Regions from separate parts of the Kitasatospora sp. NPDC093806 genome, predicted to be linked through region 1. Evidence: riboswitches for the same ligand, from Rfam matches in the RefSeq annotation. Region 1 holds a riboswitch; the other holds the start of a gene.
What was found. A riboswitch is a leader RNA that binds a small molecule or an ion and turns the genes downstream of it on or off. The one in region 1 is predicted to bind cobalamin.
Positions count from the first base shown of each region.

Region 2: linked by a shared signal. The riboswitch ahead of metE (5-methyltetrahydropteroyltriglutamate--homocysteine S-methyltransferase) and the one ahead of AB0N76_RS23460 (ABC transporter substrate-binding protein) in region 1 are both predicted to bind cobalamin.

Region 1 covers NZ_JBFBDO010000052.1:49,181-52,739, reverse strand. Annotated here, with positions in the region: gene AB0N76_RS23465 (iron chelate uptake ABC transporter family permease subunit) at 1-1,114, opposite strand, end outside; gene AB0N76_RS23460 (ABC transporter substrate-binding protein) at 1,111-1,929, opposite strand; cobalamin riboswitch at 2,168-2,372, opposite strand; gene AB0N76_RS23455 (RHS repeat-associated core domain-containing protein) at 2,476-3,559, opposite strand, start outside.
Region 2 covers NZ_JBFBDO010000124.1:15,221-18,779, forward strand. Annotated here, with positions in the region: gene AB0N76_RS34580 (APC family permease) at 1-643, shown strand, start outside; gene AB0N76_RS34585 (chaplin) at 669-956, shown strand; cobalamin riboswitch at 1,133-1,302, shown strand; gene metE (5-methyltetrahydropteroyltriglutamate--homocysteine S-methyltransferase) at 1,460-3,559, shown strand, end outside.

The DNA.
Region 1 (3,559 bases):
GGCGCCACAGCAGCCAGGCGAAGAAGGGCGCTCCGAGTCCGGCCGTGACGACGCCGACCGGGATCTCCCGGTCGGGGAGGACCGAGCGCGCCAGGATGTCGCTGCCCACCAGGAGGGACGCGCCCACCAGCGCCGACGCGGGCAGCAGGACGGCGTGGCGGGGGCCGCAGAGGAGGCGGACCACATGCGGGACGACCAGGCCGAGGAACCCGATCACGCCGGTGTGGGCGACCAGGCACGCGGTCACCAGTGCGGCGGTGGCGACCAGGACCCAGCGGGTCCGCTCGACGTGGACGCCGAGGGAGCGGGCGGCGGTCTCGCCGAAGGCGAAGGCGTCCAGGTCGCGGGCCGCGGAGGCGAGGACCGTGACACCGGCCAGCGCGACCGCCGCCAGGAAGACGGCGGTGGGCCACCGCACGCCCGCGACCGAGCCGAGCGTCCACTCCATCACCCCGCGCGCCGCGTTGCGGTCCCCGAGGACCAGCACGGCGAACGAGGTGTAGGCCCCGCACAGCTGTCCCACGGCGATGCCCGCGAGCACGGTCCGGGTGGTCGGCAGCGACCGGGTGCGCGCGCCGGCCAGGGCCAGCACGACGGCGGCGGCGAGCAGCGCGCCGGCGAAGGCCGCCGTCGCCACCGCGCCGGTGCCCACGGCGCCGGACACGCCGACGCCGAGGACGATCACGGTGACCGCGCCGGCGGCGGCCCCGTCCGAGATCCCGAGCAGGAAGGGGTCGGCCAGGTCGTTCCCGGTCAGGGTCTGCAGCACGGCGCCGCAGACCGCGAGACCGGCGCCGGTCGCGGCCGCTCCCAGGACCCGGGGCAGCCGCAGCTGCCAGACGATCCGGTCGTCCAGCAGCGTCACCTGCGGGTCGCCCAGCCCGAGCCGGCGCGCCACGACGTCGACCACCGTCCGGACCGGCTCGGGCTGGGAGCCGACGGCCAGACCGAGGAGCACGGTGGTCAGCAGCACGGCCGCGGCGACGGCCAGGACCGCCGCCGCGCGGCCCCGACCGGCGGCCCGCCACCCGGCGGGGCGGGGTGCGGTCGGGCCGGCTGCGGTGGGGCGGGGTGCGGTGGGGTCGGCTGCGGTGGGGCGGGGTGCGGCGGTCATGACCCCGGGCGCAGTCGGCCGAGCTCCGCCGACACCCGGGCGGCGCCGTCGGCGAGCAGCACACCGGGCGTCGACTCGGAGAACGGGACCACCACGAAGGCCTTGCGCCGTACGGCGGTGAGCGTGCTCAGCACCGGGTCGCCCTGCAGATAGTCGATCTTGGACTGGGCGCTGTCCCAGTCGGCGTCCGCGAGCACGATGGCGTCCGGGTCCGCGGCGACGACCTTCTCCCAGCTGACGTTCTGCCAGGCGCCGGGCAGGTCCGCGAAGACGTTGCGGGCGCCCACGGCGTCGAGCACGAGCTGAGGCCCGCCATGGCCGGAGCCGACGAACGGCGCCTTGGTGTCCGAGTCGAACCACAGCACCTTCAGGTCCTTGCCGGCGGCCGTCGCCGCGAACCGGGCCAGCTGCTGCTCCTGCTGCCGCTGGATCGCGGCGGCCCGCTCGGGGACGCCGAAGACCTGGGCGACGTCGTTCAGTTCGCCCCACACCGCCTGCCAGGTCGTCGGCGGCACCTTGCTCTTGTCACCGCAGCCGAACGGGGACAGGTACGACGGGATGCCCTGGCCGCGCAGCTCCTCCCGGGTGCCCGCGACCTTCTCGGTGTACGCGCTGGCGTAGGAGGCGTACAGGAAGTCGGGGCGCGCCGCGAGGAGCTTCTCCTTCGTCGGGTACTGCTTGGAGAGCACCGGAACGGCGTCGTAGGCCGCCTTCCACTGCTCCGGGACGGCGTTGTCGAGATAGGCGGTCCCGGCCATCCGGGACTCCAGGCCGAGGGCCAGGGCCAGCTCGGTGGCACCCTGATTGAGTGTCACCAGGCGCTCGGGCGGCGCACCGACGGTCACGGTGGTCCCGCAGTTGTCCACGCTGACCGGCGCGGCACTTGCGGTCGTCCCGCCGGACGCGACCGGGGCGGGGGCACCGGCGCAAGCGCCGAGCACGCCGGTGAACAGGACGGCCGCGACCGCGCGGCCGATGTTGACCGGACGTGCGGAACGTATGGATCGAAACGGGTACGGCAAAGCGCTGGGCACGTGTTCTCCAAAACCCTCGTGGAACATGTCGCGCCGTGGCCGGTCTCCTGGCTTCCGCATCGACGCACCGCAGCCGACCTTCCCGGGCGGCTGTTCAGCCGTCCCAGTGGCCCTGACCGCTGGCAGAGCCGGTCAGCGAGGGCCGCGGCACTCCGCGGCAACAGTGGCGAGGGCCGCACCGGACTCAGACCGGTTTCCCGAACACCATGGCCACTGCAAGGTATCAGGTGGTCAGGCCGGTGCCGATCGATGCCCCGGGGGCTTGAGGGTCCGAGTGCGCGTCGGTCCTCCGGCACCGGCCGGAGGGCCGACGGGAGCCGCTGGGGCTCAGTCGACGGGGCTGTTCGGTCGGTGCGGGGTCGTCCAGGAGTCGTTCGGGATTGTCCACTCGAAGTCGCGTCCGTCGACCCAGGGGAGCCGCTTGGTCCACCGCTGGGTGGCGGCGATGCCCAGACGGGAGGCCTTGTCGGACCCGATCTGCCGGGGTGGCTTGGCAGCCCGGTACTGGATGGCCTCCACGTGCGGGAAGTCGTCGCCGTCGATCTTCACGGTGACGCCTTCGTCGTAGCCGCAGTCGTTCTTCGGCACGCCCAGTTCGACGTCATAGTCGACGGAGAACTTTTTGAGTCCAGGCCAGTTCGGGACGAACCCGATCAGGCCCTTGATGGTGGTTTTGAAGCCGTCGTCGGTCATCTTCGGGTCCGTCAGATCGTTGCCGTCGCCTTTGGCATGCGCTCCGATTTCGATCTGGGTGGGCGGAAAGAGATGGGTCGGTGCGAAGTCCATGACCACCTTTCCGGTGTCCGTGTCCCAGGCGAGGACGAGCCGGTAGGGCGCGTCGCCGTCGGTGGTGAACCCCCGGTCGTCCCCGGCGAAGGGTCCGACGGCCCTGTCCGCGATGAAGAAGCGCACGACGATGATGCCGTTCCCCGGTCGGGTCGGGCCGTCCTTCCTGATCTTCGTGTGGCCGGGATCCCAGCCCGGGTCGAAGAGCCGCCTGACCTCCTCGTAGTCCTGGTCGACCGCCATGAGGCCGATCGCGACCGAGAGCACCGCCGACCCGATCCCGGGGAGGAGTCCCTGCCACTGCGGGTCCGGCAGCAGGCCGCTCGGGTCGGAGCCGGTGGCCGGGGCGTTGTTCGCGTAGGCGTAGCCGTTCATCTGCTGCGGATCGGTCAGGTCCATCACGGGGTCGACGCTGATGAAGCGGCCGAGGGCGGGGTCGTACTCGCGGGCCCCGATGTGGGTGAGCCCGCTGCTGTCCTGCGGTTTGCCGAGGAAGCCCTTGTCGTCCGGCCAGGTGCCGGCCGCGGTGCCCTGCGGGGGTTGCGCGCCCCGGGGTGCGCCGAAGAGGGTCTGCTTGCGCCGGGTGACCTGCTGGGTGGCGCCGTCGATGCTGGTCGTGGCGGTC
Region 2 (3,559 bases), on a different contig from region 1:
CCTGCCGCGGCCGTTCCGGCTCCGCTGGGCGGCGCTGTGGTCCCCGGCCAGCTTCGTCTGCAGCGTGTTGGTGATCTACTGGTCGGGCTTCACCACGCTGGTCACCCTGCTGGTGACGGTCTTCGCCGGGCTGCCGGTGTTCGCCGCCTACACCGCGGTGCGGCGCGGCTGGGTGGAGACGGCGGTCGCCGTCCCGCTGTCGGCGGCCTTCCTGGTGGCCTGGGTGTGGATCACCGCCTCCGGCGGCTGGTTCCTGGCCGCGCACGGCGGTGGCCACCACGGCTGGGGCTTCGGGCTCTACGCGGGCGCCTTCGCGCTGTGCGTCGCCGCGTTCACGGCCGTGCTGTGGGCGGCGAGCAGCCCGGAGGGGCGCCGCCACGTCGTCGGCGGGATCTGGCTGCTCGGCCTGCTGCTGGCGCTGCTGCCGCTGTCCTACTACGGCGAGTACGGGCCGACGGGGGAGCACTCGATCCCCTTCCCGGCCGACACCCTGGTGATCGCCGCGGTGTCCTACCTCTTCTTCCTGTGGGCGCAGGCCAGCGGTTTCCGGACCGAGGACCTCGACGAGCTCCTCACGGCCCGGCAGGAGGATCGTCCGCAAGAGGCAGTTCGAGTGAATAGTGTGATTATCGGTCTGGAGTGAGGGGTGGGGAGGTACCTCTCGGCACATGAACAACACCCGAAAGTTCCTGTCCGGCGCGGCCATCGCCGCCGTACTGGTCCTCTCCTCCGCGGGCGTGGCCGCCGCCGGCTGCGACGAACAGCCGACCCCGCCCGTCCTCGGCGGCAACCACTCCCTGCCGGGCGGCGGCACCGTGTGCATCAACGAGGGCAGCGCCACCGCCCAGGGTGTGGTGACCGGTTCGCCGGGCGTCCTGTCCGGCAACCAGATCCAGATCCCGATCAATTTCCAGCTCAACGTCTGCGGCAACGGCCTGAACGTCCTCGGCCTCTGACGCAGCGACAAGTACTCGACGTCGCAGTCGAGTTCATCAGTACCTCGCCATGCATCCGCTGCGGGGCGGTGACCGTCGATCCCACCGGGGTCGCGGATACCGCCCCGCCGACCGCGCCCCGACGACCTATGATGGGGGCGCAGTCGGTTCGCCCCGCCCGCCAGGCGGGAGCGTCGTAAGAGGGAACCCGGTGAAGCCATTCGACTGGCCAGTCCGGGACTGCCCCGCAGCGGTGAGTGGGAACGACCGCCGTCACACGCACTGGACCCCCGAGGTCCGGGAAGCGACGGCCACTAGGTGCCGGAGGCCGACCAGGCCTGCGACGAGCCCGCGAGTCCGAAGACCTGCCACTGCCCGCGTGCACCCCGCACGCGGTGATCTCGGTGACCTCGAGGGCGGGTCGGCGACGCGGGCGGGCACCCTCCGGTGCCGTGCCGCACCGCCGCATCACCACGTCCACGAGCTCTCCCGGGATCGCAGCGCGACTCGCGAAGGAGAGTTCCGTGTCACCGAGCACCACCCCCGTCAACGCCACCGCCGTCGCCCCGGGCGGCCCGCTGGCCACCGCGTACGGCTACCCCCGCCAGGGCCCCGACCGCGAGCTGAAGAAGGCGGTCGAGGGCTACTGGGCCGGCCGCGTCACCGCCGCCGACCTGCACACCACCGCCGCCGGACTGCGCCGCGACAACTGGCGCCGGCAGGCCGAGGCCGGCCTCGCCGAACTGCCCACCGGCGACTTCTCGCTGTACGACCACGTGCTGGACACCACCGTGGCCGTCGGCGCCATCCCGGCCCGCCACCGCGCCGCCGTCGCCGCCGACCCGCTGGCCGGCTACTTCGCCATGGCCCGCGGCACCCAGGACGTCGCGCCGCTGGAGATGACCAAGTGGTTCGACACCAACTACCACTACCTGGTGCCCGAGTTGGGCCCGGGCACGGTGTTCGCGGCCAACCCCGCCAAGCCCGTCGGCGAACTGCGCGAGGCGCTCGCCCTCGGCCACACCGTCCGTCCGGTACTGCTCGGCCCGCTCACCTACCTGCTGCTCGCCAAGCCCGCCCCCGGCGTCCCCGCCGCCTTCCAGCCGCTCACCCTGCTCGACCGCCTGCTGCCCGTCTACGCCGAACTCCTCGCCGAACTGCGCGCGGCCGGCGCCCAGTGGGTCCAACTCGACGAACCCGCCCTGGCCCAGGACCGCAGCCCGGCCGAACTGGGCGCGGCCGCCCGCGTCTACCGCGAACTCGGCGCGCTCACCGACCGCCCCAAGATCCTGGTCGCGAGCTACTTCGACCGCCTCGGCGCCGCGCTGCCCGTCCTCGCCAAGGCCCCGATCGAGGGCGTCGGCCTCGACCTCACCGGACCGGCCGCCGCCAACCTGGCCGACCTCGCCGCCGTCGGCGGCCTGCCCGGCAAGCGCCTGATCGCCGGCGTCGTCGACGGCCGCAACGTCTGGATCAACAACCTGGAGCAGTCGCTGGTCACCCTGGCCACCCTGCTCGGCCTCGCCGACCGCGTCGACGTCGCGCCCTCCTGCTCGCTGCTGCACGTCCCGCTCGACGTCGACGCCGAACGCGACCTCGACCCGCAGGTCGCCCGCTGGCTCGCCTTCGCCCGGCAGAAGACCGCCGAGACCGCCGCCCTGGCCCGCGGCCTGCGCGAGGGCACCTTCGCGATCGCCGGCGAACTCGCCGCCAACCGCGCCGACCTGGCCTCCCGCGCGGCCTCCGCCCTCACCCACGACCCCGCCGTCCGCGCCCGCGCCGCCGCCACCACCCCCGCCGACGCCCGCCGCCCCCAGGCCTACCGCGACCGGGCCCGGGCCCAGCGCGCCCGGCTGAAGCTGCCCCTGCTGCCGACCACCACCATCGGCTCCTTCCCGCAGACCACCGAACTGCGCACCGCCCGGGCCGACCTGCGGGCCGGCCGGCTGGACGCCGACGGCTACCAGGACCGGATCCGCGCCGAGATCCGCGAGGTCGTCGCCCACCAGGAGAAGGCCGGCCTGGACGTCCTCGTCCACGGCGAGCCCGAACGCAACGACATGGTCCAGTACTTCGCCGAGCAGCTCACCGGCTACCTCGCCACCCGGCACGGCTGGGTGCAGTCCTACGGCACCCGCTACGTCCGGCCCCCGGTGCTCGCCGGCGACGTCTCCCGCCCGCACCCGATGACCGTCGACTGGTTCCGCTACGCCCAGGACCAGACCGACCGCCCGGTCAAGGGCATGCTCACCGGCCCGGTCACCATGCTCGCCTGGTCCTTCGTCCGCGACGACCAGCCGCTCGCCGACACCGCCCGCCAGGTCGCCCTCGCCCTGCGCGACGAGGTCACCGACCTGGAGGCCGCCGGCGCCGCCGTCGTCCAGGTCGACGAACCGGCCCTGCGCGAGACCCTGCCGCTGCGCGCGGCCGACCGGCCCGACTACCTGCGCTGGGCCACCGAGGCGTTCCGGCTCACCACCTCCGGCGTCCGGGCCGACACCCAGATCCACACCCACATGTGCTACGCCGAGTTCGGCGCGATCATGACGGCGATCGACGAACTCGACGCGGACGTCATCTCGCTGGAGGCGGCCCGCTCGCACATGGAGGTCGCCCGCGAACTG